DNA from 4 places in the Pontibacillus sp. ABV4_188 genome. Region 1 is predicted to be linked to each of the others. Evidence: riboswitches for the same ligand, from Rfam matches in the RefSeq annotation. Region 1 holds a riboswitch; each other region holds the start of a gene.
The links. A riboswitch is a leader RNA that binds a small molecule or an ion and turns the genes downstream of it on or off. The one in region 1 is predicted to bind S-adenosylmethionine.
Positions count from the first base shown of each region.

Region 2: it holds a riboswitch for S-adenosylmethionine, as region 1 does, so the genes downstream of both, ACYX4O_RS07720 (Na+/H+ antiporter NhaC family protein) here and ACYX4O_RS11780 (O-acetylhomoserine aminocarboxypropyltransferase/cysteine synthase family protein) in region 1, are expected to answer to the same signal.
Region 3: it holds a riboswitch for S-adenosylmethionine, as region 1 does, so the genes downstream of both, ACYX4O_RS04945 (LLM class flavin-dependent oxidoreductase) here and ACYX4O_RS11780 (O-acetylhomoserine aminocarboxypropyltransferase/cysteine synthase family protein) in region 1, are expected to answer to the same signal.
Region 4: it holds a riboswitch for S-adenosylmethionine, as region 1 does, so the genes downstream of both, ACYX4O_RS16665 (methionine ABC transporter ATP-binding protein) here and ACYX4O_RS11780 (O-acetylhomoserine aminocarboxypropyltransferase/cysteine synthase family protein) in region 1, are expected to answer to the same signal.

Region 1 covers NZ_CM149975.1:2,290,831-2,298,374, forward strand. Annotated here, with positions in the region: gene ACYX4O_RS11755 (BrxA/BrxB family bacilliredoxin) at 1-141, shown strand, start outside; gene ACYX4O_RS11760 (hypothetical protein) at 158-523, opposite strand; gene ACYX4O_RS11765 (HAD family hydrolase) at 731-1,858, opposite strand; gene ACYX4O_RS11770 (YuzF family protein) at 2,011-2,226, shown strand; gene ACYX4O_RS11775 (manganese catalase family protein) at 2,248-3,138, shown strand; SAM riboswitch class I at 3,246-3,357, shown strand; gene ACYX4O_RS11780 (O-acetylhomoserine aminocarboxypropyltransferase/cysteine synthase family protein) at 3,471-5,168, shown strand; gene ACYX4O_RS11785 (homoserine dehydrogenase) at 5,184-6,164, shown strand; gene ACYX4O_RS11790 (hypothetical protein) at 6,404-6,817, shown strand; gene ACYX4O_RS11795 (MFS transporter) at 6,847-7,544, opposite strand, start outside.
Region 2 covers NZ_CM149975.1:1,520,794-1,528,337, reverse strand. Annotated here, with positions in the region: gene ACYX4O_RS07740 (hypothetical protein) at 1-44, opposite strand, end outside; gene ACYX4O_RS07735 (tetratricopeptide repeat protein) at 61-1,158, opposite strand; partial or broken gene ACYX4O_RS07730 (helix-turn-helix domain-containing protein) at 1,168-1,314, opposite strand; gene ACYX4O_RS07725 (C40 family peptidase) at 2,299-3,195, opposite strand; SAM riboswitch class I at 3,601-3,708, shown strand; gene ACYX4O_RS07720 (Na+/H+ antiporter NhaC family protein) at 3,769-5,109, shown strand; gene ACYX4O_RS07715 (ABC transporter permease) at 5,292-6,155, opposite strand; gene ACYX4O_RS07710 (ABC transporter ATP-binding protein) at 6,139-7,080, opposite strand; gene ACYX4O_RS07705 (zf-HC2 domain-containing protein) at 7,142-7,544, opposite strand, start outside.
Region 3 covers NZ_CM149975.1:969,794-977,337, forward strand. Annotated here, with positions in the region: gene ACYX4O_RS04920 (NUDIX hydrolase) at 1-483, shown strand, start outside; gene ACYX4O_RS04925 (aminoglycoside 6-adenylyltransferase) at 480-1,337, shown strand; gene ACYX4O_RS04930 (hypothetical protein) at 1,371-1,733, opposite strand; gene ACYX4O_RS04935 (D-glycero-alpha-D-manno-heptose-1,7-bisphosphate 7-phosphatase) at 1,900-2,442, opposite strand; gene ACYX4O_RS04940 (ATP-grasp domain-containing protein) at 2,779-3,738, opposite strand; gene ACYX4O_RS04945 (LLM class flavin-dependent oxidoreductase) at 3,735-4,796, opposite strand; SAM riboswitch class I at 4,965-5,070, opposite strand; gene ACYX4O_RS04950 (helix-turn-helix domain-containing protein) at 5,343-6,608, shown strand; gene ACYX4O_RS04955 (hypothetical protein) at 6,779-6,910, shown strand.
Region 4 covers NZ_CM149975.1:3,247,898-3,255,441, reverse strand. Annotated here, with positions in the region: gene ACYX4O_RS16695 (arsenate reductase family protein) at 1-21, shown strand, start outside; gene gcvH (glycine cleavage system protein GcvH) at 103-486, shown strand; gene ACYX4O_RS16685 (hypothetical protein) at 545-715, shown strand; gene ACYX4O_RS16680 (ribonuclease M5) at 904-1,263, shown strand; gene ACYX4O_RS16675 (thioredoxin family protein) at 1,260-1,589, shown strand; gene ACYX4O_RS16670 (TlpA family protein disulfide reductase) at 1,765-2,175, opposite strand; SAM riboswitch class I at 2,259-2,362, shown strand; SAM riboswitch class I at 2,560-2,665, shown strand; gene ACYX4O_RS16665 (methionine ABC transporter ATP-binding protein) at 2,783-3,814, shown strand; gene ACYX4O_RS16660 (methionine ABC transporter permease) at 3,804-4,472, shown strand; gene ACYX4O_RS16655 (MetQ/NlpA family ABC transporter substrate-binding protein) at 4,488-5,357, shown strand; gene ACYX4O_RS16650 (carboxymuconolactone decarboxylase family protein) at 5,445-5,804, shown strand; gene ACYX4O_RS16645 (YuzK family famiily protein) at 6,045-6,185, shown strand; gene sufC (Fe-S cluster assembly ATPase SufC) at 6,514-7,299, shown strand; gene sufD (Fe-S cluster assembly protein SufD) at 7,318-7,544, shown strand, end outside.

The sequences.
Region 1 (7,544 bases):
GGCTACGAACCATCCTCCCCTTCTATGGCTGTAATGAAAAAAGGCCAAGTTGTTCACTTTATTCCTCGCGAAGAGATTGAAGATCATGAAGTTGAAGAGATTGTAGCAAACTTAACCAACGCATACGACCAATTTTGTTAATAAAAAAAGGGTGCATCTATTGAGATGCACCCTCTTTCTTTTGCTGACGGTTCTCCACAAGCCTTAACTTCTTCGGTAAGTTGAATGTCTCCCTATTCCCCTTCAACATAAAGATTAAATATGCCGTAAAACTAGAAATACTAAGAGCAAACATTATGCGGACGGTGTAGTATAAACCTTTCGCCGGCTTGTCTAGTTCTATGATTTGTGAAGCAAAAAGACTAGTTAAGGCTGCAATAGTGCCGCACAATATTGTCAGGCATAAGAGTGTAACAGACGGCCACCACCAACGTTTATTTACAAACAACTCTCGCATACCGAACGCCGAACTTACCATAACCACGATCAGACTAGCCAATGTCCATAAGAATAACTCTAGCATAGAATCCCCTCCGCTATTATCCTATGAACACCTTCTACTCTCTATAACCTACAATAAGAAAACCTACTCTATCTTCTCTATGATAAAACATCACTTTATCACACTATCTAATTAAAGCAATAAACGGTGCCAGACACCCACTACTTCACTAAAGCGCTGAAGGGTGTCTGGCACGCGTCACCGCATTACTTTGTTAAAGCATTTACGTTATAAAGCTTGATAAAGGTCTTTGATATTATTGATGATGTTGTGCTGATTATTTTGTTCGAATTCATGTCTTGCTTTTTGACCTGAGAGTCCGGTTAAGACAGCTACGAAGTGACAGCCAAGGCTTTGTGCAGCTAGACCATCTGCTAAGGAGTCACCAACTATGACTACAGAGTCTTTCTCTTCTTCAGTAAATGTATACATTAGTGCTTCTTCAATACTTGAACGTTCTAACCACGCGAACATGTACGTAAACGGATTCGGCTTAGCTAACGGGGCTTTCTCTCCGTGTTTCTTTTCAGCTTCTAGCACATCAGATGCTGTGGCCATGCGGTTACGATCAAAGTAAGAGATAATACCAAGATTCTCTAGAGGCTCTACTGTTTCAAGAGCTGGTCGGCCTGTTCCAATACCTAGAGTATGGCCCTCTTCTTTCAGCTTCGTAAATAGTTCATCAAGTTCTTCTATTGTAGCCAAGGGGGTTTCGATATGGATAAATCCTTCTTTCCCTTTCTGATAAGCTGGACGTCCAATAGACTTCTCCGTTAACCCTTCACCAACGTACCATTCTTGGAAAGTCTCCCTCCCAAGCTCCCAAAGTTCACTGTTACGCGTAAATGCCATCGTCTCAATACCTGTCATTTCATAAGCAACATGGTTTAAGTACGTGAGTAATTCACCTCGCATTGCTTCTGACTCTTTCATAACTGGAACGAACGTTTTATAGTCTGGTTCTATTCCAGCTTTATAAAGTTCCTTTCCAATCTCTTGAAGTGTCTCGCGATTTAACGTCATCTCTTGCAGCACTTTCTTTACATATTCCCCATTTGTCTCGCTTAACTGAGACAACAAGCGAATCAGTTGGAAAGAAAACGTTAAGTACACCATATCCCAGTTTGCATTAATCCCTTTTGATTTAATCAGATAAAGTACTTCATCATCCTGAAAAACTTCCGCTCGAAGGTCTCCTACTTCATTCTCTGTTACATCTGTATGGAATCGGTCAGATTGAAGCCCTAAATAATTATTGCTATGTACAAGCTCCCACACCGTCAACGCTGAAGCATCGAAATACCTATGTTCACTTAGTAAAACACCATCAACATCAAAAAGTATTGTTTTTCCCAATTGGCTCACCTACTCTTCTTAGATTTATGTCCTATTGTAGCAAGGTAAAGCACAAAAGAACAGACTAAGCTTTTCTTCTCACCCTATTGGTGATAGGACAATCCTAAACAGGCATAAAGTGTTCAAGAGATGACAGCAAAGGAGAGAAGCACATGGATAACTCATCTTATTTACAATCCTTTTATGACCCCTATGTCTACCAAACTCTTCAATCCGTCACAGGGAGCCAGGTAACCGTTCAGACCACGCAAGGTTCAATACGAGGAAAGCTGACAAATGTACTGCCGGACCATATCGTAGTCGAAATGAATAATACCCCGTTTTTCATTCGAACTCAGCAAATCGTTTGGGTATTCCCCTCTTCCTAAACTAAAAAAGGAGGTGTTCTTTTGTTTAAACGAGAAAATCGTATATTAGTAGAATTACCTATTCCAGAACGCGGTGATCCAAACGCAATGGCAGCTGTGCAAGAATTATTAGGCGGTAAATTTGGTGAAATGTCGACACTTAATAACTATATGTTCCAATCCTTTAACTTCCGCGGAAAGAAAAAGTTAAAACCCTTTTACGATTTAGTAGCAAGTATTACTGCCGAAGAGATGGGACATGTAGAACTAGTGACAACATCCATTAACCTGCTCTCAAAAGATAACACGTTCCCTGGTCCTCCTGATATTACACCTCTGCAAGCTGGCAAAGATGCCCGTAACACGTACCAATTTATTTCAACCGCTCAAACAGCGTTAGTAGGAGATTCAATGGGAAATGCTTGGTCAGGAGATAATGTATTTAATAGTGGAAATCTGGTATTGGATCTCTTACACAATTTCTTCTTAGAACTTGGGGCCAGAACTCATAAAATGAGAGTGTATGAGATGACAGATCACCCCACAGCTAGAGAAATGATCGGTTATTTACTCGTTCGTGGAGGCGTTCATGTCGTTGCCTATGCCAAAGCATTGGAGATCGCAACAGGAGTAGATGTAACGAAAATGCTACCTGTTCCTAATCTTGATAACTCAAAATTCGATTATGCCAGAAAATATGAAGAACAAGGATTAAACAATATTCTATACACATTTAGTGATACAGACTACAAAGATGTTAAACAAATTTGGAAAGGAAGCAATCCAGAAACAGGGGAACCGCTAAAAGTCATCGAAGGTTCCCCTAAAGGAGCACCTATTCCGGACTTAGACGATATCCCAGAACAATTTGCCCCTGGCGTTGACGCAGATGATTATAGGCGAATCGCTAAGCGCTTAATGGAAAATATTTAGAGTAACTAGGATTCAGAAAATAAAAAATGGTCTGAATATGTATTGACGGTGCTCATAAATTGTTCTATAATCCATAACAAGCTCATATGATGAAAGACAAAATGAATATCTTATCTAGAGTGGCGGAGGGACTAGGCCCTGCGAAGCCCGGCAACCTTCAAGCAATCTGTGCTTGAGTGGTGCTACATCCTACAGGTCTGTGGATCTGGAAGATAAGATGAGGACTGTTACATACACCCTCTTCTTATGAAGAGGGTTTTTTATATGCCCTCTTCTTTTCCCTCACCTGTATGGCAATTTTTCCTAGACTTATTAACCAAGGAGGAATTGTTATGACTTATAACCCCTATTTATTTAAAAAGGAAACACTTAGTTTACACGGAGGACAACAACCTGATCCAACAACTGGTTCTCGTGCTGTACCCATTTATCAAACCACTTCTTATGTGTTTAACGACACCGATCACGCTCAAAACCTATTCTCATTAGCAGAACCAGGCAACATCTATACACGTCTTGGCAACCCAACAGTGGACGTCTTCGAGCAACGGGTTGCTCTTTTAGAAGACGGAGTAGCAGCAGTTGCAACTTCATCTGGCATGTCTGCCATTACACTTGCTATTTTGAATATCGCGAGTGCTGGTGATGAAATTGTGGCTTCTACGAACCTTTACGGGGGCACCTACAACCTCTTCGCCACAACACTCCCTAAATATGGAATTAATGTTACCTTTGTCGATAGCACAGATCCTGAACAATTCCGTGATGCCATCACAACTAAGACAAAAGCAATTTTTGCTGAAGTAATTGGTAATCCTAGCTTACACGTATTAGATATAGAATCAGTTGCTGACATCGCACATGAACATCACATTCCCCTTATTGTAGATAGCACCTTTGCAACGCCGATCCTTTGCAAACCTCTTTCATTCGGTGCGGATATTGTTGTCCACTCGGCTACGAAATGGATTGGGGGCCATGGAACTTCTATTGGAGGTGTTGTTGTTGATGGAGGTCGATTTGACTGGAATCATGAGAACTTCCCGGGCTTCACTGAGCCAGATGCTAGTTACCATGGACTAAGGTATGGACTTGACGTGGGAGCGGCAGGATTCGCAATCAAATTAAGGGTTCAACTGCTTAGAGATATTGGTGCCTGCTTAAGTCCACACAATGCCTTCCATCTCTTGCAAGGACTTGAAACGTTGCACTTACGCATCGAACGCCATGTTCAAAATGCAAAGGAAATCGCAACCTATCTTGAGAACCACCCAGGTGTGGAATGGGTTTCCTATCCCGGACTTCCTTCACATCCATCCTATCAGCTAGCAGAGAAGTACTTAGGTCAAGGTGCAGGCTCCATGATTGTTTTTGGAATTAAAGGTGGCCGCGAGGAAGGGAGAAAAGTGATTGATACGATTAACTTGTGGTCTCATGTAGCGAATGTAGGAGATGCGAAGTCACTCATTATCCACCCCGCATCAACGACTCACCAGCAGCTGAATGAGGAAGATCTATTGAAAACAGGGGTAACAGAAGATTTAATTCGGTTATCAGTTGGACTTGAATCAACTCATGATCTGTTACAAGACTTAGAACAAGCAATCAAAGAAGCTACAGGTTTAACGAGCCTATCTCCTTCGGTACCATCATCCTCTGTTATCTTACAATCAAGCCTTTACAGAGATGAAACGACCGTTCGGCCTAAAAGTATCGCAATTATTGGTAATGGTGCTTCTGAAGAAGAACGTTCAAAATTGTCTCGATTAGGATTTAAACTTAAAAACGAGGCTATTCACGGGGCTGATATTGTTTATGTTACTGAAAAACTAGACTCTCCGGTACAAATAGGTCTTAATACAAAGCTCTTTGCCTATCAATCGAATACACTTAGCGAGGGTCAATTACAGTCATTAAAAGACCAACATGCTTCATTCCTTCAAACAAATAATTTATATCAAGATGCTATTCACGCTCGCACCTCAAGTGTAAATAAAGAACAGGATAAAGTATTATTTCGCACAACTTGATCAAGGAGGCTCATCATGACGATACGAATTGGGTTACTAGGTTACGGAACAGTAGGAAAAGGGGTAATAGAAATTGTTCATTCTCATCAAGAAAGAATCCAAGCACTACTTGGAGAACCCGTTGAAATCACGGGAGTACTAGTACAAGATTTAAAAAAGCAACGCGAGATCCCTTCTTCCATTCTTGTAACAGCGGATTTTAATTGTTTACTTCTTCAAAATATAGACATTGTTCTTGAAGCAATTGTTGGGGAAGAGCCTTCCTTCACCTATTGTAAAAAAGCAATTGAACAAGGCAAGCACGTTGTTACAGCCAATAAAGAAATGTTCGCCGTACACGGAAATGAGTTAAAAGAATTAGCAAGTAAACATTCAGTTTCTTTAGGGTATGAATCGACAACCGTTTCAGGAACCCCTGTTATCCGCACTCTTCAACAGCTCCTACAAGTAAACCAGGTTGAAAAAGTGGAAGGGATTTTAAACGGAACTTCGAACTTTATCTTAACCAAAATGAGAGAAGATGGGACTTCTTTTGAGCAGTCACTTAAAGAAGCCCAACAAAGAGGATATGCCGAAGCAGATCCAACCAATGATATACAAGGATACGACGCCTTTTACAAATTAATGATTATCAGCGAGCTCCTTTATGGAAAGCAACCTAACTGGGACGATGTATATGTAGAAGGAATTGATAGAGTTGACCCTACTCAAATCCTCGAAGCTTCATTTATGGATAAAAAAATAAAGCACGTGGCCACAATTGAATGGAAAAATGGGGATGTTAGAGCATCCATTCAACCCATTCCTCTTACAGAACAGCATCCTCTTTACTCGAATGATGGTGTCCAAAACGGTGTGGTCATTCATACCGATTTGGCAGGCTCCTTAACATTATCCGGTCCCGGAGCAGGAGCTTCGTCCACTGCGAGTGGTATGATTGAAGATTTTATTACTATTTTTCAACCGTCCCATAGCAGCGTTCATCAGTTCCAATAAATGAAGACAAAGCTCAAAGTTACTTTAACTTTGAGCTTTTTAACATTTATGGTTAAATTAAACCAGATGGATATGGGAGTAAAATCTATAACATTTGATTAATCGTGTAAACCTTGACAGAACTTGACTCATTAAATCAAATTGCCTAAGCTAATAATTATACATGATTTTGATAAGAAGGGCCCCTTAGTGAGGGTTCATCATACCATAATAAGGATTTACAGATTGGAGTCTTTTCTATGCACCCGAAATGGCTGGGAGCTTTTATCATCCTTACTTTTCTTCTCTCTTCTTGCTCATCGGTTCAAAAGTCAGATGAACCGATTTCCATTCAAAATTTCTCCTACCATGTAACAAACGAGAGTGAGGAAAAAATTACATTTACTATCAATTTAGAAATAAGAAATGATACCCAAAACGAACGCTTTGTCAGCCTCATGTATCCAAGTTACATTACTCGTAACAAAGAAGGGACACAGCCACCTCTAAGTATTGAAGCTGAACAAGTAACTTATCTAACACGAAGTATAACGGTAAATAAGTCAGGTGAATTGACGGGTAAAACCATTCAACAAATTGTCGAGAAAGAGATCCCATTGCTTGATGGGATTACGATTGGTAAACGATACGAATTACCATCTTCCTCGAAATAGAGGCTCTCGTTGAAGAGAGCCTCTTTTATTCAATATTGGTATTTACTTGATTGAGTGGAAGAACCTTTTGGATATAGATATACACAAAGGAGAATAACAATGACTCCTGAGACACAAAGGGTCGCAAGCGCTACAGAACTTTGGATGGTAACAATTTCTGCTGACATTCCTATAACAATTGTCGCAAATATTGTAAGAAGTGCTTCGACCCAACCGTATACACTGGAGATTCTCCCAATCATAGGCGTTGGAACCGACTGCTGAACATATGTGTTAAATCCAGTTTGCACCCAGGCCATAAAGAAGGAAAGGAGAAAGAATCCTGCTGCAGCTTGAATGAAGATCGTCGAGAATCCATAGGTTACATACCCGCAAGCTACAAGAATTGCCCCACCCCATACTAATAAACGGTTTCCCAAACGTTCAGCAAGGACGATCATAGCCAAAGAACCGCAAATATACCCCGTGCCCGCTATACTTACCAAAAATCCATAATCCATATCGGATAAAGATAATACATTTTTCGAAAATGCCGCTTCTAAAGAATCAATAGCAGTAGCTCCAATCATTACTAAACCAACTAAAGAATAAGTCAATACAATTTGTCTGGAGGTTTTCGTAAAATGCCAGACGGCTTTCAAGTCAGTCAGAAGTAAGTGTAACGAATTATTCACTGATCCCTCTATTTCAGGCTTACATACGCTCATTTTAGGGAGCTTTAAAACGA
Region 2 (7,544 bases), 770 kb from region 1:
GCAATTGCCCCTACTGCCAAAACTGAAATCATCCATTTTTTCATACTTCCCACTCTCCCTCTACGTAATTGATAATTTTTTATATGATTCATTAGCTAGAGTTAAATAGTAACAAGCATCCTTATACCTTTTGTTTTTTTGTAAGCATTCAGCCAACAGTTCACAGTATAGTCCGATATAAAACTGGTTTTCATTATCGATAAAATAAGGAATAACTGTCTCTTTTAAATAATGCTCTAGACTAATGAGATCCTCAAGAACCCGGTATTTATATACCTGAAAATAATAGCGTAGGATTTTGAAGTCGTTTTGTTGTTCGATCATAATCAATCCTCGATCGATCCATTCCAACGCCCTGCCCCGTTCACTTAGCTCAAAAAGTGACTCCACAATGGAAGCAATACTAGTCAACTTTCCTTTTACATTATAGTTATCTTTATACACTAGACTTTTCTCAAAGTAATCAATTGCTTTTTCATGATGGTTGAGAGCTGCATGAAGCGAACCTAAATTATGGTAAGCAATCCCTTTTAAATAAGAGCTTTGCAAGTTTCCTGCTGCCTTTACAGCTAGTTGAAAGCACTGTTCTGCTTGTTCAAATTGGTGAATTCGCTTATAGCATATTCCAAGTAAAACCTGGCAATCACCACTTCGTTTAAAGTCGAATTGGACTGTATACAGGTTTAAGGCTAACCTAGCGTAATGAAGCGATAACGTCACATTTTGAAGGGAAGATTCATTAATAGCTGATATAAAATACAAATCAGCCCGCTCATGATCACTAAGTGTAATTTGATGAGCAAGTGCTAATGATTTCTTATAATACTGCTGAGCTTCTCTGAATCTTTCTTGCATATTATGATACAGTCCAGAGAATTTCATATAATAGTACTGATGCTTCTCTTCAAATAGGTCCTGCATCCTTTCTAACTTATCTAATAAAACGGGTACTTCTGAAAAGTGACGCATCAACAAATGATAGCGAACCTCATACAACTTAAACAAAGCTAGTATACTCGGAGTTGAGAGTGTGCTCATTTTTTGCTTTAACTTTACATATAATTCTGTTGCTTGGTCCGTTTCTCTATGCATAATTACGGTGTACCACTCGTGTAGTTCTTGTTCGAGTAACTCTTCATCTACACCTTCTTCAAGCACTTCAACTGGAATATCCAGGCGATGTAAGAGCAGCTGAACAATTTCCTCACTTGATTTAGTAAGCCCATTTTCGATCTTACTTAAATAAGAAATTGAACAAATTCCCTGAGCCGTTTCTTCAAGAGTACGATTTTGGTTTAACCGATGTAATTTAATTGTTTTTCCTACTTCAGACCCTTTTAAGATTTAATATCAACTCACTCTCTAGTGAAGCAACATCCTTTGCTAGAGTATATGCTTCAAATGTTCCAACTACCCCTCTCACAACCGTTTACTCATTTGGGAAAGCAAATCTATAAATATAGCCATAAAGACTGGATTATATCTGCAATTTTTCCCAAACATATTACGAATATAGGATGTAAGTTATATTCATCATAATCAATAATTAGAAATATATCAATATTCTGATAATTTTAGGTACTAGAGTACTAGTTCTTATGGCCCGAAACCTTACTCCGCTAGGTTCATTCGAACTATAAATTGATCGTAACCTTTTTATCACAAGTATGTTTAACAATAGAGCAGTAATCATGAACACTCAAAGCTGAGAGAATGTTTTCGTTAACTTCAATTGTGCATAAGGTGGGCCTGGAAACCAATCGCTTTCCTGTGGCTCACCTAAGCTCTTCTGCCCACGGGAGTCTCGCAGTTTCCAGTCCCACCTTTACCATATAAGGGTTAACAAAACATGCTATATGGGGTGACTTCAGCCCCCCTGATGCTACCTACGGGGGCCGTTCACCTCTTTAAAAGTCGGGGCTTGCTCGGGGACTGCGAGACTCCCGCGGGGGAAGGAGCCTAGGGAAGACCCCGCAGAGAGCGACAGCGAACGAGGAGGCTTCCCAGCTCCCCGCAGAAAACGAGTTGTCCCCGAGCAAGTCCAAGCACTCATAATCGTAACGGCCCTTTCCATACTAAAATGTCTCAGTTTCAATCCTTCCGTATAAGGGGGCTTATGTGGAAGGAGTATAAAATCAACAATAAACATGAACAAAGCCAAAAGTTAAATTGCGTATCGATTCATCTATACTAGTTTATAGAACTAGCAAGCTGGGTATAAGAACAATAGAATATAAAAACTCCCCTTTGGTTTTTGAAACCAAAGGGGAGTTATAACCGTACAGTAAAATAGACTTTCTATTGGTGTTGGTAAAGCGTCTCATATAAGGTTGAAGAAAAATCGGCGCGGGAGACATTTTCTGCGGAATAGCTCTTTATACTTTGGTCCTTAGCAATACCTGATGCTTCAAACGAGTTCAGTACCATTGTAGTCATTTCACTGAATGTGATTGTTTCGTTTGGTTTAAATTCTCCATTTAAGAAGCCGTTAATGATGTCTAGCTCTTCCATCGCTGCTATATCATTAGCAAATTGATGATTAGGGTCTACGTCAGGGAATGTCGTATTATCAGATGCTTCATGATCAATGATTCTATTAAACAAAGCAGCTGCTTGCCCTCTAGTAACATCCTTATTAGGTTTGAATGTACCATCATGGTACCCTTTAATAATTTCACTGCTCACTAAAGCCTTAATTGCTTCATAAGCCACATGGTTTTCATTTACATCAGCAAACAAACTGTTTGCATTTAACCCTGCTACACGGCGCGCTGTAGCAAACTTAGGTCCCCAGTATGGGTTGCTAAGTGAAACAATGTCAATTCCCCTGCTAGATGTAGCACTAATAAACTTATTACCACCCACATAAATCCCGACATGCGAGATGCCTGCTTTATATGTGTTCTCAAAGAATACTAGGTCTCCTGGCTTCATATTGCTTTTACTAACTGCTTGTCCTACTGTTGCTTGACTTCCAGTTGTACGAGGGATTGAAATACCCACTTTGTTAAAAACATATTGTGTATATCCTGAGCAATCGAATCCACTAGGGCTCTGGCCACCAAATACATAAGGCACACCTATGTGATTCTTAGCTACATTTAATAAATCATCTTGACTAGCCGCCCCAGCTACAGATGCGCCACTAAACGTAAACATTACCGCCATTCCGCATGCTACAATTTTCTTCAACATATTCCCCACTCCATTTTCTTCTAGTATCGTCTGTTTTTTCTTCTACGACTATTCTACCAAAAGTTTCTTTGTCATAAAGTTACGTTTATATTACAATTTGTTTTCAAAAAAGACATATTTCTTTATAAACATTCTACAAAATCCACTCAAAACTCCATTTTCATTGTAATAGGAAAATGTAGGTAATAAAGAAAAATGAAACTTTAGTACACGTTCTAAGCGCAGTATTATTTAGGGAGTTGTCCCCAATTAGTTTAATCTAGGATCTTCCAACCCACAAAGGCATGCCTTTTATCTTACTTTTTTGTAAATTCTATTAATGCATCATTTCTTCTTCTTTCATTGACAATAAAACATGTAATAAGTAAACTTAGACATTGCATGTAAAACAAAAATGAATACTCCTTCTTATCACGAGAGGCGGAGGGACTGGCCCTACGATGTCTCGGCAGCGGGCTCATTATTAATGAGTGCTGTGCCAAATCCAGCAAGGTTACACTTGATAGATGAGAAGAGGAGCTCTAAATAAAAAGCCCTCTTCTGATCAAGAAGGGGGCTTTTTTTGATTATCACATGTCATTTTTCACACAATATTATAAACAAGCAAGAAAGAGGTGCAACAACATGAATATAAACAAAGGGAATCCACTTGCCCTGTTACCCTTATTCATTTTCTTAGTTATCTTTGTAGGATCCGGAATAGTAACAGGTGATTTCTATTATATTTCAATCTTAATTCCAGCCCTAATTGCAGCCATTGTAGCAATCCTGCAAAATCGAACAAAGCCAACCTTTGAGAAAGTCGAGCAATTCGCAAAAGGTGCAGGCCACCCTGACATTATGATTATGGTTTTTATTTTCATATTGGCTGGTGCTTTCTCATCGGTGGCAAGCAGTATTGGAGCAGTAGAGTCTACAGTAAACTTGGCATTAACCTATCTTCCTGAAAACTTAATTATAGTTGGAATTTTCATTATTGCTGGCTTTATATCACTTTCTATGGGGACATCAGTTGGTACTATTAGTGCTCTAGCACCCATTGCTGTCGGAATTAGTGCTGAAACGGATTTCACTGCGGCATTATCACTTGCAGCAGTAGTTGGTGGCGCTATGTTTGGCGACAACCTATCGATTATTTCTGATACGACAATTGCAGCGGTTCGAACACAGAAAACGGAAATGAAAGACAAGTTTAAAGCGAACTTCTTTATCGTTCTTCCTGCAGCCATTGCAACTATTATAGTCTTAATTGTGATCACTTCAGGTGGAACCTCTTCTGTTGAGGCAGACAGTTTCAATTGGTTAAAGGTTATTCCTTATATTGGCGTTTTAGTGGGGGCGTTAGCAGGTTTGAATGTTATGGCCGTGCTCATTGGCGGAATTCTGCTCTCTGGAATCATTGGAGGAGTCAGTGGGGAATACTCTCTTGATGCTTTTATGACAAACATTACATCAGGGATTAACTCGATGTCGGAATTAATTTTCCTTACTATTATTATTGGCGGGATTGTAGCCATGATTCAACACAATGGTGGGATTCAATTCCTTCTTTATACACTTACAAAAGGAATTCGTTCTAAAAAAGGTGCTGAAGGCAGTATCGCTGGCCTTGTAGCAACTACAAACCTAGCTACAGCAAATAATACAATTGCGATTATTACGACAGGACAATTAGCAAAGAACATTGCTGATGAATATGAGATTGATTCCAGAAAGTCAGCAAGTTTACTCGATATCTTCTCTTGTACGGTTCAAGGTTTAATTCCATATGGAGCACAGTTATTAACTGCAGCCCAAATTGGAAGCCTATCACCAATAGAATTACTGCCGTACTCTTTCTATCCTATATTAATAGCTATATCCGGTATCATTGCAATTGCAATTGGATTTCCACGTTTTAAGAAAACAGCATAAAATTACTAAAAATGACGGGATGTATGTATCCCGTCATTTTTTAATACTTGTGAACTATAAAAATGAATCAAAAACGTACAATTGTCCCGCCATTGTCTCCTTTTTTGTAAAGACAAATAATAGAAATAAAAAGAAAATCGTAAATAATGGAATAGACATCCACTTTCCCATGTGACTCCCTCCTACACATCACGCTTTCGGAATAATATAATCGCTACTGCGAGCGCAATACATCCATACATAATGGTATAAAGAATCATCACATTATTAGGAGTAGATGCACTTGCAAACATCCCCTGCTGAGCAAGACTGACAGGGTTGTCCGCTGTATCAAATAGGAATACAGTCATTTTACGGTACATAGCGTCTACAGGAAAAATGAGGCTTGAAATAATGCCTATATTCACAAGCGCTCCCTTCTCCATTATAGTTCCAATTTGCTCTACAAACCCTCCTATAAAAGCAGAACCGTACAGGATAATTAACACAATCCCCGCATTTAGCGTTGTCATTCGGCTACTTAACATGACACCTAACGTTACTAAAACAAGGGGTTGTAACATATACGTTGCTACAGCACTTACAATTTGGCTAATGGTAAAATCCAGGGATACAACTTCGCCGCCTATGCCTTGATGCAGAATAATGATGCCCGCAAATAAAAAAACCGCGTAAGCAATTAACAACCCTCCAAGACCAATTACTTTACCAAACAAAAACTGTGTACGCGTTATAGGTCGCATTAGCCACGTATCGATTTGGTGACTATCTATTTCACTAGCGATTGCACTTACACTTGATAAAATGGAGAGCAAAGCAACAATGAACGATGAGAAATAAAGCCCTATGCTTAATAATTGAGAGGAAAATAGCTGTTGCTGCATCATTTGGTCTACGGTAGAGGCTCCAAAACTTTTCCAATCCTTAACTGCAAAATGTATAGCTATTCCATATAAAATAAGAAACACGGCTGTCATCATCATTGTAATAAGGAAAATGCGTTTGGATACAATTTCTTTAAACGTTAACTTAGCGATGGTCCACATAACGACGCTCCTTTTCATTCACCCAATGCATAAACACATCTTCTAAATGAGGGATAACGGGTGTTACTTCATAGATTGGAAGCTTATGATTCGCCAAGAAATCGACAAGTTTCGGAATATCCTCTTCCCTCTTCAATTGATATAATGCTTTAGATCGGCCATTTACAGCTTCCTTTCTTTCTACATTACGAACAAAGTCAGGAAAATCAAGATTTCTTGACTCAGCTTCAACCGATGACATAATTTCAACCTGTGCTTCCACCATCATGAGTTCACGCCATTTCCCCTGAACGATTAGTTCACTCTTATGTACAATAGATACATGATCACAAACTGACTCTACCTCATTGAGTAAATGACTATTCAAGAAAATGGTTTTCCCTTGATCTCTTAAATGAAGCATTAAATCACGGACATCCTTCCTTCCTATTGGATCAAGAGCTGATGTTGGTTCGTCTAAGAAGATCAATTTTGGATCATTAATTAGCGCACAAGCAAGTCCAATGCGTTGTGACATCCCTTTTGAATACCCTTTAATCTTTTCTTTATCGCGGCCTTTCATCCCAACGAGGTCAACCACTTCTTCGATCCGCTTCTTTCTTTCACGTACTGGCACTTTACACAATTCTGCATGACTTTCAAGTAATTTTCGACCTGTGAGCCAATCTGGGTATCGAAATAGTTCTGGCAAATAACCTACTTTTTCTCTTGATTCCGGCGTACCAATGGGTTCCCCTAAAATCTTTCCTTCTCCGCTTGTAGGGGTTAAGAGTCCTAACATGGTTCTCACAAACGTACTCTTCCCAGCACCATTAGGACCAAGAAATCCATAAACCATGCCCTCTTCTATTTCCAAAGACACATTACGTATACCAGCCTGGCCATTGTAGGTTTTCGTTAACCCTTTAGCTTCCATCACATTCATAACCCTATCTCCTTTCAACACACACGCACAAAATGGGCTGCATTTAAGCAGCCCTTCATAATTATTGTGCTAAATCGTTGGCAATTGATTTTAGTTCTTGGTTCGTTAGACGAGATTTTTCAATCCCATTATGGCCATGAACCGTATAGGAATCTACTATATGGATGTACTCCCCTTCTTGCCACATAATTGTAGCCCCGCTATCGCTACTCATTAAATATCCTTTGTTTCCTGCGATATTCAACTCTTCTAACTCTTCATCCTCATGTTCAATATAAGGAAGTGGTAATGTTTCTTCTATGCTTTGAATCTGCTGAATTTGACGTTTTACATTATAAGGAACAAAGGGAAGTTCTAGTAATGTATCCTTGAGCTCTTCAACTGAAGTACCTTTAGGAACCGCAAAGGTCGGAGCGTCAACCTTAGAATAACTCACCTGGTCCTCTTCTCTTCTAAAATCGAAA
Region 3 (7,544 bases), 1.3 Mb from region 1:
CGTCATTTTCCGATCCGTCATCGAAAGGCAGTACGGGCGGTAATCTGGGATTCCGGGAAAATCTTATTAGTCTATACCAAACAAGGCATCTATACGTTCCCTGGTGGAGGTGTAGAAGTGGGTGAGAGTGATGAGGATGGTGTCATTCGTGAAGTAGCTGAAGAGACGGGATATGTGAATAGTCTTGTACACGAGAAAATCGGTGAAGTTGTCGAAAGCAATCCTGACCATAAAAATCCGGGGATGGTTTTTGAAATGGTATCTCATTACTACAACTGTGAGTTAAAAAATAATCAACAGGTTCCTTTGCAGCTAGAAGGATATGAGCGCACGGAAGAATACGATCCTCACTGGGTAACGCTTGAAGAAGCGATTGAGCAAAATGAAGCAGCAAGAGGGTACGGGGAAGCACGTTGGTTGCGGCGTGAAACGTATGTACTGAAAGAATTACAGAAGCAATTGCAGCAGGAGGGGAGTCGTTGAGAAGTTATGATGAGATGATGGACCTCATTCTAGGGAGAGCAAAACAGGATGAAACGATTCGAATCGTCGAGCTTAACGGCTCAAGAGCGAATCCTCGTGCGGTGGAAGACCGATTCCAAGATTACGACATTATCTACTATGTAGAAGATCTGCAACCTTTTTTAGATGATCATACCTGGATTGATGTTTTCGGTGATCGGCTCATTATGCAAATGCCTGATGCAAATGATGGACTTCCTGAAGATGGGGAGTGGAAGCGTTTCGCGTACTTAATGTTGTTTGAGGACGGCAATCGAATTGACTTAACGCTCGTTCCTCTCAAATACCTCGTGGAGTCCCTTCAAGCCCGGGATTATCGTACTATTTTATTGGATAAAGATAATAGGATTGAAAGGTCAGTGAAAACCGTTAAGGATCCTTTTCTTATACAAAAACCAACAGCGAGAGATTATGAGAGATGCGTAAATGAATTCTGGTGGGTGACTACATATGTGGCAAAGGCATTATGGAGAGAAGAACTCACGCTTGCGAAATCTATTATGGAAGAACCAGTTCGTGACATGTTCATCCGCATGCTGTCGTGGGAAGTTGGGATTCGAACGAATTTTGCTGTAAGTATTGGCAAGGGTGGGAAGAATCTTGAGAAGTATTTAGGCGAGGCAGAGTGGAAGCGGGTGGTGGAAACGTACCCTGATGGACAATACGAACAGATGTGGAGCAGCTTGTTCACAATGTGTGATTTATTTGAGGAAACGTCTGAACATGTAGCTCATTTCTTTGGTTATGAAAAGTCAGATGAAGGAAATCGGGTGAAACCTTATTTACACCACGTAAAAGATTTACCGGTTAGGTAGTCAGCATAAGGCTGGCTACCTTTTTTGTTAAGGTTATTTAATCTCTGTTGTGACGTTATATAACTTGTTCTTATAAAGGTAACGTGCACCGTCCATAGGTTCCGTGTAATATCCGACCGTTAGGACGACCGCTTCATCATCGACGAAATCAAGATAGAAGTCGGGGCTCGCCATATCAACATTTGAAACATCGTTCGTACGAGCCCTTCTTAAGTCAACGAGTAAGTCGTTAATCGTATCTTGGTCCTTAATCGTGAATTGCAACTTCCCTGTTCCGGAACCCAGTTGGTTTTCATAAACGTTAATGGATGTCGCCTCAATATCGAAAGCCTCATTCTGGCAAGCGCTCAGTACAATCAAGCTAAGTACAAGAGTAAGAATAGCATATCCTCTCATAACAACCTCTCCCTTCGTATTCCTCACTTAGTTCAGACGAAAAGAAGAAGAGAAACGTTTCACCCTAATGCACCCTTTTACTTAATCAAAAGAAGCTCACTTTACCACGCTAGAGCAATAAACGGTGCCAGACACGCTTTAGTTTGCTAAAGCGTGTCTGGTGTTGTTATGAATGGCTTTGAGCGTCTTGTATGATCCACTGGGCTGCGTCGTAGAGGGTGGGGAAGGTGGCGTTTGCAAGCCCGTAGTCTTCACCTAGGAAGACGGTTTTCGTGCCGGCGTTTTGTCCAGCTTCAATATCCGGCTCTCGATCACCAACCATATAAGAAGTAGACAAATTAATACCGTGTTCCTTAGCGATGTCTTCAATCATTTTACTACCTGGCTTCCGACAATCGCAGCCTTCTTTTGGCTTGTGAGGGCAATAGCATACCTCATCAACCACTGCACCTAACTTCTTTAGTTCATCTATCATATATGTGTGAATATCCTGAAGCTCTTCTTCTTTCATATATCCTAATCCAACGCCGCCCTGGTTCGTAATCACAGCGATTAAGTCAAAAAGGCCTGACTCATTCAGCATCTGAATAGCCTCAGGAACACGTGGGAGGAAGAACAAGTCCTCACGTTTATTGACGAATTTGACACGGTCGGTCAGAACTTCGTTGATGACCCCGTCCCGGTCAAGAAATACTGCTCGCTTTGTCATTAGGTATCCCTCCATCGATCTTCTAACAGGTAGTATACCCAAGAAGTCTGTATATATGGTGAGGTTTCCGTTTGCGTTATTGGAGCGAAAGGTGGTTCGGGAAATCACTCGCTTTCCGCGGCGAGCTGGGGAGCCTCCTCAATCGCTACGCGCTTTCCGGGGTCTCCCCTAGGCTCCTACTGCCGCAGGAGTCTCGCAATTTCCCGAACCACCTTTACCGTATTAGGGGGGGAACGGAAACATGTCGCATGTGGATACCCTTATTTTCAACACCATCCGCATTTAACTACTTCAGCTAAAAGTTCTCATAAAAAAGCAAAGCCAGTAAGGCTTTGCTTAAGGGGTGGAGATTGCTGATGGGTATTGGTCTTTCAGACGTTCTCCTAGGTAGGTAGCGAGTTGGAGCATACCATATATGCCTGATACGGATTCGGCGTCTGAGTTGTAGTTGGTGTTTGTGTTTACATCGTACGTGTATACATTACCATTATGGTCCTGAATCGCTTCGATTCCGGCTACTTTAATGTTATTAGATGCAAGGAAAGCTTCGTAGGACTCAATGAGTGGATCTGAGTAGCCTTCTAGAATCTCAAATTTCGCACCGCCTGTTTCTTCTGTGCCGGTTGGGCAGTGTAGGTCATCAATGGTGCAGGCGTCTGCGGGGCATAGTTCAAAGCCTTCTGAGGTATCGACTTTCACGGCGTATAAGAACTTGCCGCCTACGAATTCGTGACGGACGATATATGGTTTTGGTGCTTCGATATACTGCTGGACAAGTGTGATGCCATCGACGGGTTCTTCAAAGGATTCGCCGTATACATATTCTTCAAGGGCTTTAATGGAGTGGAAGAGCTGTACGCCTTGCCCTTTACCAGCGCGGTTGTGTTTTGTAATAAATGGAGCAAGGTCAAGCTTTTTAGCTGCTTCTATTATTTGATCTTTACCAACAGCTGTAATCGTCTTTGGCGTGGTGATGCCTTCTTGATTTAATGCCATATACTGATTTACTTTACTGAGCTCAAGGCGTAGGGCGCGGCTGCCGTTCACAACGGTTCGACCGTGGCGTTCGAGCCAAGCTAGCACGGCTTCTGTGAATTCAGGTGCGAAGCGGTGATCTCTTGTGTGAGAAGAAGCGCTCATTCGGTTGTAGAAAATTCCTTCCGGTGGCTCTTCTGTTAGATCGACCGTTCCCTGGTCTAAGTGCCATAATTCAAACGGTAAGCCGAGCTCCTCCAGGCGTCCTGTTAAGTGATCGGTCCATTCGTCATTTTCATGTAATACATAAATCTTTGTCATTGTGGTACCTCCTTGAAGTGTGTGCGTTTTTCCTCTACGAGTGGCATAACGTCCCGGCTGAAGCGCTCCATCTCTTCTAGCTGCGGAGAGCATTGAAGGAGGAGTAGGTCGAGCCCAGCTTGTTCGTATTGTAAAATGCGATCAGCAATTTGATCTGGTGTGCCAATCAGTTTTGGACGCAGTCCCCGGTTTGAGACGGAGTAATCCTGCAGATCAACTTGCTGTTCAAGCTGTGACTTACTTGTGAAATCACTGTATCCAGCGTAAGCTCCAGAATCTTTTACATCTGTAATCCGGTTTAATTCCTGAAATGCTTCTTCTTCTGTATTGCGGCAAATGACGTAAGCGGCCATTCCGAAAGATTGGAACGGTTCTTGCCCGGCTTCACTGCGTCTTTCTTTCATATCATTGATCTTCGTCTTAATTTCATCGACCGTACCGCCATGCATGACATAGGCATCGCAATGATTGACGATCGTTTCTTTTCCACGTGGACTTTCACCACCTGCGTAAAGCTTAGGGTACGGTTTTTGAATAGGCTTCGGATGAAGGTGGGTGTTCTCGATGGAATAGAATTTACCGTTGTAGCTGACAGGTTCTTCTTCAGTCCAAAGGGATTTTAACACTCTTAGAAACTCATCGGTTCGATCATAGCGTTCATCGTGTGCCGTGAACGAGCCGCCGTATTGTTTGGCTTCTTCTTGCCACCAAGCGGATACGACATTTAAGGTGAAGCGGCCTCCTGAGATTTGATCAATATTCGCGGCCATTTTCGCTGTGACTGCTGCATTATGAAAATTAGGTCTGACTGCGGCCATAATCTCGGTTGTCTCCGTCACGGCAGCAAGCCCTGCCGCTGTTGTCCAGGCTTCTAAGGAATCCTGATCGGTTCCTTTTATATCATTTAAATACAACTCCGCAATAAGCGTTGTATCAAATCCTAACTGTTCCCCTCGTTGAATGACTTTCTTGGCATAGTCAAATGTTGGTGGCATGTTTTCATCCTCCACATTTCTAAGCCATCCTCCGAAAATCGGTAACCAATATCCATACCTCACCTGACTCAGCTCCTCTTTATAATAGTATATCAGATTAAACAACCCAAGTTACTTGGAATTAAACGTTACGCGTCCAATTTCCTTCTATATATATGAAGGAAGGTACTAAAAAACCCCCTCAACTTGTCCTTGAGACGAGATGAGAGGGTTCTGTGTACGAGTCCCGCTCTCTCATCTTTCAGGCTTTCACCTGCTTGGAATTGGCACGGTATTCGCATTAGAACCCGTTGCCGAGGTTTCAAAGGGCCAGTCCCTCCACCTCTCTTGATAAGAAGAGTTAATTTTCTAACTTTTTGTTGATCATTATTTTACGCTCTTATGATGGGAATGTCAACGAAATGTAATTCAAACCTTTCACCTTAAAATGACGTGTTCACATTTGGTGAATACCTATGATGATTCTAATGACCTAGGTCAAAAGGGGTCTTCCGTCCTGATTCGGGATGAGGGAATGTTTGCTAAACTAATACTAAGGAAATATTTTTGAATTTTCAGCATCTTTGTTAAGCACATACAACTAGTTCACTACGGTATGGGGGAATCAGGGTGCACATTGGGAGAAGAATTAAATACGTACGGCAATTACGAGGGTTATCACAGAGTGAACTTAGTGTTGGGGTAGTTTCATCTACTCACCTTAGCAATATCGAGTCAGGTAAGTACGTCCCATCTCAAGATATTCTTGTTCTTTTTGCAGACAAGCTTGAGGTAAATAAGGACTACTTGTGTGAATATGAAAAGCACGATCAGGCTTTCATTGATCAAATTATTGAGCTAAGAGATGCGGTTATTAAAGGGGACGGCTCTAGAGTAGAGAACCTGATACATCAATTGGAATCTCAGGAGGACAAAGTTGTTCAAGGTATGTACAGTGAACTCTTATATACGCTCATTAAAGGTGCCCATTTTATGAAAAAGGGGAGCCAATCAGAACAATTGATCTCGATTCATCTATTAGTAAACCTTTATATAAAAGAAGGGGAGAAGCTAGACGACCCAATACTCCTATCATTCTATGACTACTATTATGGGTTGTATCACTTTCAACACAACCATATTCAACAGAGCTTAAAGCACTATTATAGGCTTGTCGCACACACACAGGATGAATTAGAGAAGGGGTTGTTCTTCTATAATATCTCTTTGCTACATAAGCAGAACAGAGAGTACTATAAAGCGATTGAAGTAGCTAAAGAGTGTCTTGATGTGTTTCAGCAAAAGCTTGAATGGAATCAATTAGGCGAGACGTATAATATGATAGGAGTCATTCATTGGGATATGAATGAGTGTGAAACAGCGATGGAGTACCTTCTAAAGGGAGAGAAAATTGTCTCCATGACAAATAATGAGAAGTTGAAAAGTCGCATTCAGCATAATTGTGGGCTCATTAATAAACAACTTGGTGATTATGAGGCAGCTATCTATTATTTTAGGAAGTCCATAGAAACCAAGGTAGCGAATGGAGAAACGCATAATATTGTTCTCCCATACCGCTCTTTAATAGGAAGTTTAATAGATCGGGATAAAATTGATGAAGCGAAAATTGTACTCGATCACGCAAGGCAGCATTGCCAAACCAAACAGGACCAGCACTATTTGAAAGAATTAGAAGCTTTTATTTTTGAGAAGGAGGGGAGGTTTAAAGAATTTGAAAGCGGCATGAATGACTTAATACAAGAATTGGAAGAATCAGCCTGCCATTATAAGTTGAAAGGTCTCTATGAACGTTTAGGTGATTATTATTATAAGAATAGGAAATATAAATTAGCTGCTTATTATATGAAGAAAGAAATACAATTAGGTTCAGGCTAAGGGCAAAGATTTTAGTGTAACAATTCCTAAATAGTGAGTTTGACAAAACTATTAAACAATCCGAAGAATTTTCGCTCGATTTTTTGTAATGTTTTGTATTACCTCAATAGTATTCAAAAAAATCCGAAAATTAAGTATGATAAATTTAAATGAACCAAGGAGGGCTTACCGTGAAAAAGTTAATGACTGTACTAGCAGCTGTTCTATTAACGCTAGGTGTTAGTATGTTCCAAGGCGGATTTGATATAGCAGGTGAAGAAGGAGACGTTAAAGGATTAAATGATGAAGAGATTGTTCTCTAAGTTCTCTCTTTTAGATTAAGTTCCATTATAAATTTGTCAAAAAGGGCAATGGCTCATGAGCAGGGTGAGATCTGTGATAGGAAGCCAGGCCCTTTTTATATGTAAACCTAGAGTCTATCATTGCTGGTTTTCCAGTTGTGGTAGACTCATTTATTTTTTAGAGGAAATGAGGGGGTCAGAATAGTAAATTTAGTGATCATTTTTCGTCCGAATCTTTGTCTTTGAACAAAAGTTTTAAAAATAAAGAGGAATTAATAGCTATAAATCTGTAATATTTCGTTAAGTAGTAAAACTATTCAAAAAAGTATGAATATTTTGTATGATTAATTCAGATCAAAAGTACAGCCCCTTACATATGAGGTTGCTACTTGAAAGGAGGAGTTCTATTGAAGATTGAAGTAAAAAAGACTGAAAAGCTTAAGCCAACATTCATTCCATACGGTGGTTAAGGAATTAGAAAAATAGCTTTACTAAACTATACGAAGGAGGAATACTCATGAAAATTGAAGTGAAAAAGACTGAAAAGCTTAAGCCGACACACATTCCATACTCTGGGTAAGGAATTCGATTAACTAGCTTTACTATACTACACGGTAGGGAGGTCATCTTCATGAAAATCGAAGTGAAAAAGACG
Region 4 (7,544 bases), 960 kb from region 1:
TTTGAAAATACTTGGAAGTAGATCACTGATAATCAAAACATTTGGCTCTTTGAGCCGTGTTTAATACATTAAGAATGTAAAAGTATAAATGGAGGGTTATGAATGAGCGTACCAAAAGAATTGTATTATTCAGAAGAACACGAATGGGTGAAAGTAGAAGGAGACAAAGTACGGATCGGTATTACGGATCACGCACAATCAGAGCTAGGCGATATCGTATTCGTAGAACTACCTGAAGTAGGAGATACAATTGAAACAGATGAGCCTTTTGGTAGCGTTGAATCTGTTAAGACCGTTTCTGAACTTTACGCACCGATCTCTGGTAAAGTTGTTGGAATCAACGATGAGCTTGATGACAGCCCAGAATTTGTTAACGAAGCTCCATATGAAAAAGCATGGATGATCATTGTAGAACCATCTGATCAATCTGAAATTGAGAAATTGATGACTGCTGACAAATATCAAGAAATGATCGCTGAAGACTAATATTGGTATCATACTCTGGTCTATCCTAGGACACCTTATGTGTAAGGGGTGAACTAAGATGGAGAAAAAACAGTCTTCCTCAGCGAGAAGCCGTTCTGCATCAAGAACGGGTATGAAGGTTACAAACACCACTAAGCAAGTACAACAGAATCAGTCTTGGAGAGGGACAAGTGATCCTTCACGAGTTGATAAGTATGTAGATTGCGATGATGAAAATGGTTGGTGTTAAGGGTGATGGCAGTGGGGTTCCACTGCCATTTCTTTATACAAATTTATCCCCCTTTTCAAATAGAAAAAGTATTTTATATCAGATTGTGGCCTATTTATTATTAATTTTATTATAAAGTGAGAATTCTCGGACCGAATCACATATAGTAATAAGAAACACTTACGTTGGAAAAAAGACAGGTGGTTGCGATGAACGAAATCAGTGCACTTGAAAAAGTGATTATCGTAGAGGGGAAAACTGATAAACAACAAATCCAAAAAGTGATTAACGAGGATGTTGAGATCATATGCACAAATGGGACGCTAGGCGTAGAACGGCTGGAACAGCTCATTCTTGATTATGATCTGGATCATAAAGATGTATTTATATTAGTGGATGAAGATCATTCAGGCCATAAGTTACGGAAGCAACTATCATTCGAACTTCCCCACGCTGAGCATATTTATATAGATCGTTCGTTTAGAGAAGTGGCTGCGACGCCTGAGCCTGAGTTAGCCCAAGCTTTGGTGAGCAGAAGCATATCGGTTGATCCGATCTTCTTAACATAGTTAGGTGGTATTCTTTGCAAACTTTAACCAACAGGCCTTTAGAGCAGCTAAATAAGAGTGAAAACCATGTTGATTTTCTTTTTATTCATAGTCCTTTTTGTGGGACGTGTCATTTGGCTAGAAGGATGCTTGAGACATTAGAAGAGGCAGTAAAAGGAACTGAGTTTAGAGAGTTGAATGCAGCAATTCACCCTGATTTTATGAACCAATATGAAATAGAGAGTGTTCCATGTCTTTTAATCGTCCAAAAAGGTATGATTCTTGAAAAGATTTATGCATTTCAATCAGTACCTTATCTCTATGAAAAAGTGAATCAATATCAATAAATAAAGGCTGTCCTATAGTAGGACAGCCTTTATTTCTGCATGAGAATGATGACGAATGAAGATTTCCCGAGAAATAATTTAGTGAATCATGTCATTCAATGTAGAGAAAAGATCGAACTTTGACTGGTCAAGCAAGGACTACACAAAAAAGAGCCCTTGTTCAAGCTATTGCTATTTATATTAACGTACCAATTGTTTTCATAATTTCCATTACATCAGCTTCGTCTCCGAATGTGGCTTCAATCTGGCCCTGTTTGTTGATGACCACTGTTGTTGGTAATCTTGTAGCTCCGTAAAGGTCAAATACCTCAGTACCTCGATCTACTAGGGTAGGTTGAGATAGGAATTTGTGGGCAAATGCCACGCCTTCTTCTGTGTTTCCTTCTCTTCCGGCTACGTTGATCGTTAACATTTTGAGGTCTTCACGATTTAAGGATTGAAAGAATTGCTCTTTCTTCGGAAGATCTCTTGAACAGTCGGGACACCAAGAAGCCCAAAAGGTTAGTACGATGATTTTTCCAAGGTCTTGTTCCAAATCATAATGGGTGCCATCTATTGCAGGGAGCTTAAAGTGAGGTGCTTGCATGTCCGTTGCCTCCTTAATTAATTTGAATTGACTACTTTAATATCACCATGCTAACATATAATTTAACTTAAAATCGATTTCAGATCTTATCTGGAGAGGTGGAGGGACTGGCCCTTTGAAACCCAGCAACCATCCTTTATAGGAACGGTGCTAATTCCTGCAAGGCGTGAGCCTTGAATGATAAGAGAGCGTGCGTACAAACGTTTCCCTCTCTTTGGGAAACGTTTTTTTATTGACGAAGAGCTCCTTAATAGTAATTTGCTTATAGAATCTTTTAGATGAAAGAATTGAGTGAAAGTTTTATATTGACTGAATGTTGAAGCGCGTGCTAGAATTCTTTCTAGACTTAAAAGAGTTAAAGCGTTAATTGAATAAAGGATTTTACTCTTATCACGAGAGGTGGAGGGACTGGCCCTTTGAAGCCCGGCAACCATCAAACTATGTTTGAAAGGTGCCAAATCCTGCTAAGCATGGCTTAGACAGATGAGAGGACGAATCGGTTTATATAAACCTTTCTGTCCTCTTGTGGGATAGTAAGGTTTTTTTGTTTAGGGAGCTTATAGAAAAGTTCCTGAAACTTTTTTGTATTTGAAAAGGAGGAACAACCGTGATTTCAATCAAGAATCTACAGAAAATATTCCAATCTGGGACCACACAAGTTCAAGCGGTTGATGATGTTAATTTGAACATTGAAAAAGGAGAAATCTATGGAGTGATCGGGTATAGCGGTGCTGGTAAAAGTACATTTATTCGACTGCTTAACCGATTAGAGGATCCTACTAGCGGTGAAATCGTCATAGATGGTGAAGATATAGCAAGTTTAAAAGCAGGGAGTCTCCGCAAGGCTAGACAAGAGATTGGGATGGTATTTCAGCATTTTAACCTCCTTTGGTCTCGTACAGTACGAGAAAACATTGCGTTTCCTTTAGAAATTGCAGGAACTCCAAAAAAGGAAAGACAAGAACGAGTTGATGAACTGATTAAGTTAGTCGGGCTAGCTGGCAGGGAAGATGCATATCCATCCCAACTAAGTGGTGGACAAAAGCAACGGGTAGGTATAGCAAGAGCCCTTGCTAACAGACCAAAAGTTCTGCTGTGTGATGAAGCAACGTCTGCCCTCGACCCTGAAACAACCGATCAGATTTTAGACTTGTTAGTTGATATTAATGAAAAGTTAGATTTAACGATCATCTTAATCACTCATGAAATGCACGTTATTCGTAAAATCTCTCATCGGGTAGCGGTGATGGAAGAAGGTAAAGTTGTAGAAGAAGGCGATGTATTAGATGTCTTTCTTCATCCGAAAGAGAAAGTAACGAAACGATTTGTAGAACAAATCATGGGAGACCAAGACCAAGATGAAGCAGTGGAGACCATCATAGCTCAGTATCAAACTGGACAAGTTGTTCGTTTACACTTTGTTGGTGAGAAAACAAACCAAGCTTTAATTAGTGAGGTATCGAGAGAATTTCCTTCTGTTAGCTTTAACATTTTACAAGGGAAGATTACTCAAACCAGTAAAGGAGCTTATGGAACGCTCTATGTTCATATGGATGGGGCAGAAGAAGATATCAATAAGGCAATCCAATATATTTCCGAAACGTCCGTGCAAGTAGAGGTGAATCATCATGTTTCATAAGTTGTTTCCAAACGCAAATGTAGAGGACCTGGTAACGGCTACGGAAGAAACGTTGTACATGACGGCTCTTTCTGTAATCGGAACATTCATTTTAGGATTGTTGCTAGGTTTATTACTTTATTTAACATCAAAGCAAAATATATGGGCTAACAAACCATTGAATTTTATAGTGGCAACGATAGTGAACGTGTTCAGGGCCATTCCGTTTATTATTTTAATTTTACTCTTATTCCCGTTCACAGAATTTCTGATTGGGACAATAAGGGGACCTAATGCGGCACTTCCTGCTTTAATTATTGGAGCGGCACCATTTTATGGTCGTCTCGTTGAAATTGCTCTTAAAGAAGTAGATAAAGGTGTAATAGAAGCGGCTAAGTCTATGGGAGCTAAGACCTCTACCATTATCTTTAAAGTCTTACTTCCAGAATCGATGCCAGCTTTAGTTTCAGGTATTACGGTTACTTCTATTAACTTAATTAGCTACTCAGCTATGGCAGGTGTCATAGGAGCCGGGGGTCTTGGTGATCTGGCCTATCTTAAAGGGTTCCAACGCTGGGACTTTGATGTCGTATTCTTAGCCACAATTTTAATCGTCATTATTGTTTTCATATTCCAATTCGTTGGAGACTTTATATCAAACAAATTAGACAAACGATAAAAGGGGAGTTACACGATGAAAAAATTCTTAAAACTTTTTCTTAGTGCATTATTCATATTCGCGCTAGCAGCATGTGGCTCAGCAGAGGATGAATCAAGCAGCAATGGATCTGAAACAGAGAATAAGAGCGGGGAAAGCAATTCTGAGGAAAAACTAGAGGAAGTGGTTATTGGTGCATCTAGTACTCCTCACGCCGAGATCTTGGAGGAAGCAAAACCGATTCTGAAGGATAAAGGAATTGACCTTAAGATTGAAACTTATCAAGAATACATTCTTCCTAATAAAGATTTAGCTAGTGGCGCTATTGATGCTAACTACTTTCAACACACACCATATTTAAACGAGCAAAAGGAAGAGTTTGAATATGATTTCACAAGCCTTGGACCAGTTCATAACGAACCGATGGGTGTTTATTCTAAAAATATTACAAACGTAGATGAGATTCCAGAAGGCACAGAAGTTATCATGCGTCGTTCTGAATCTGAACATGGACGCATTCTTTCCTTATTTGAAACACAAGGTCTTATCACGATACAAGAAGGCGTTGAAAAGAAATCAGCAACAATCGACGATATTGCTGAAAACCCTAAAAACCTAAAGTTCAGTCCGGATGTAGACGCAGGACTTCTTCCACAAAACTATGAGCGTGAAGAGGATGCTCTAGTGGCTATTAACACGAACTATGCAATTGAAGCAGGTTTAAATCCTACCGAAGATTCCCTATTTATTGAAGGGGATGACTCTCCGTACGCTAACCTTCTTGTTAGCAAAACGGAAAACAAAGATAGTGAAGCACTACAAACCGTTTTAGAAGTTCTTCAATCTGAAGAAATCCGTTCCTTTATTGAGGAAGAATACAAAGGTGCTATCGTACCTGTGAAATAATTATGATCATCCTACCCCTCCTTGGATAGAATGTAAACTCATCGCTCATAATAGTGGTAGTTACTTTTATCCTGGGAGGGATTTTTTATGGATCAACAGCATCAACCACAAAACTCAACGGAAAAAGCTTTATTCACGTACAAGCATGGTATGGGATTATTTCAAAAAGAGATGCCAGACTTAGCTCATCACTTTAGTGAGTTTTCAGAGGCTTGTTTTAAAGAAGGACAAATCTCAAAAAAAGATAAGCAGCTTATGGCTTTAGCTATTGCTGTCGTTGCTCAAGATGAGTATTGTATGATTTACCATTCAAAGGGATGTCTGGACAATGGAGCTACAAAAGAAGAGATGATGGAAGCGTGTGGCGTGGCAGCGGCCTTTGGTGGAGGAGCAGCCCTGAGTCAAGCAGTAACCCTTGTTAATGAGAGTATTCAAGAACTACACTAACATCTATTTAAATATTGAATAAATTTAAGCAAACAGAAGGAAATTCGATGTATTATAGGGTATGGAAAGGTATCACATTCACCTTCTAATAATTGTTATTCCATCATCTAAATTGAGTTTATATGCCCTTTGTTCTGGGAATAAGCTTTATGCTAAAGTAATATGGAAAACAATTGAAGGGATGGATTCACTATTAGTGACCAACTGAACTTAAACTACACAAGTGAGATGGAAAAGGCGATGCATCAGTCTCACGGAATGGGCTATCAGGAGTATAGTCGCCGAATTGACCAACGTTTGAAAGTGGAACAACGTAGGGAAGCAGAGTACCAAGCAAGTCGGCAAATTGTAGCAGAAGTTGATCGGCAAATCCATCGATAAAAATTGTTTATAATGCGTTACTTAATAAATTGAAGCAGGCGGAGCTTTCGCCTGCTTATTTTTTTGTTCAATCTTCTAGGTGCAGGTGGTTTTCTTTCTTAAGGATTTGTTGTTACTATATATATAAGGAAGTTAATTGGCAAAACCTATGCGTGTAACGCGAACTAGGTTTCTACTATCTTAATAGTGAGAACTTATTACAGCGTGTGGTAAAAAGTTGATATTACTTTCGAAATGATTTAAAATTGTAATGAGAATAGATTGAGAATCGATACATTTTATGTATCCTTAATTTACGATAGTTAGAAACCATATTGGAGGTATCAAAATGGCAGGATCAACACTAGAAATTAAAGATCTTCATGTAGAAATTGAAGGTAAACAAATCTTAAAGGGTGTAAACCTTACAATAAATGGTGGCGAATTCCATGCTGTCATGGGTCCAAACGGAACAGGTAAATCTACGCTTGCATCTGCAATCATGGGTCATCCTAAGTACGAGATCACAGGTGGAAGCATTCACTTAGACGGCAAAGACGTACTAGAAATGGAAGTGGACGAGCGCGCTCAGGCTGGTCTTTTCCTAGCAATGCAGTACCCAAGTGAAATCAGTGGAGTAACAAACTCAGATTTCCTTCGTTCTTCCATCAACTCTCGTCGTGAAGAAGGCGATGAAATTAACCTTATGAAGTTCATCAAAGAAATGGACGGAAATATGGATGAACTAGAAATGGATAAGAACATGGCTCAGCGTTACCTAAACGAAGGATTCTCAGGCGGTGAGAAGAAGCGTAATGAAATTCTTCAGCTTATGATGCTTAAGCCAGAGATTGCAATCCTTGATGAGATTGACTCCGGTCTTGATATCGACGCACTTAAAGTGGTTTCTAAAGGAATTAATAAAATGCGCGACGAAGCATTTGGTTGCCTGATTATTACTCACTACCAGCGTCTATTAGATTATATTACTCCGGATCAAGTACACGTAATGATGCAAGGCCGCGTAGTAAAATCAGGCGGTCCTGAATTAGCTAAGCGTCTTGAAGAAGAAGGTTACGACTGGATTAAGCAAGAATTAGGCATTGAAGACGAAACAGTAGGTCAAGAAGCGTAATCAGTTAGGAGGGATATCATGACTGTTGAAACACAACAACTTCCATTCGATAAACAATATGTCAGCCAATTTTCAGAGAAACGAAACGAACCTAAATGGATGACAGACCTTCGTGTAAACGCGTTGGAACAAGCTGATGCGCTCCCAATGCCGAAGCCAGATAAAACGAAAATTGATAAATGGAACTTTTCTCGTTTTAAACATGAGGCACAAGGTCAAACCATTTCTTCACTAGAAGAATTACC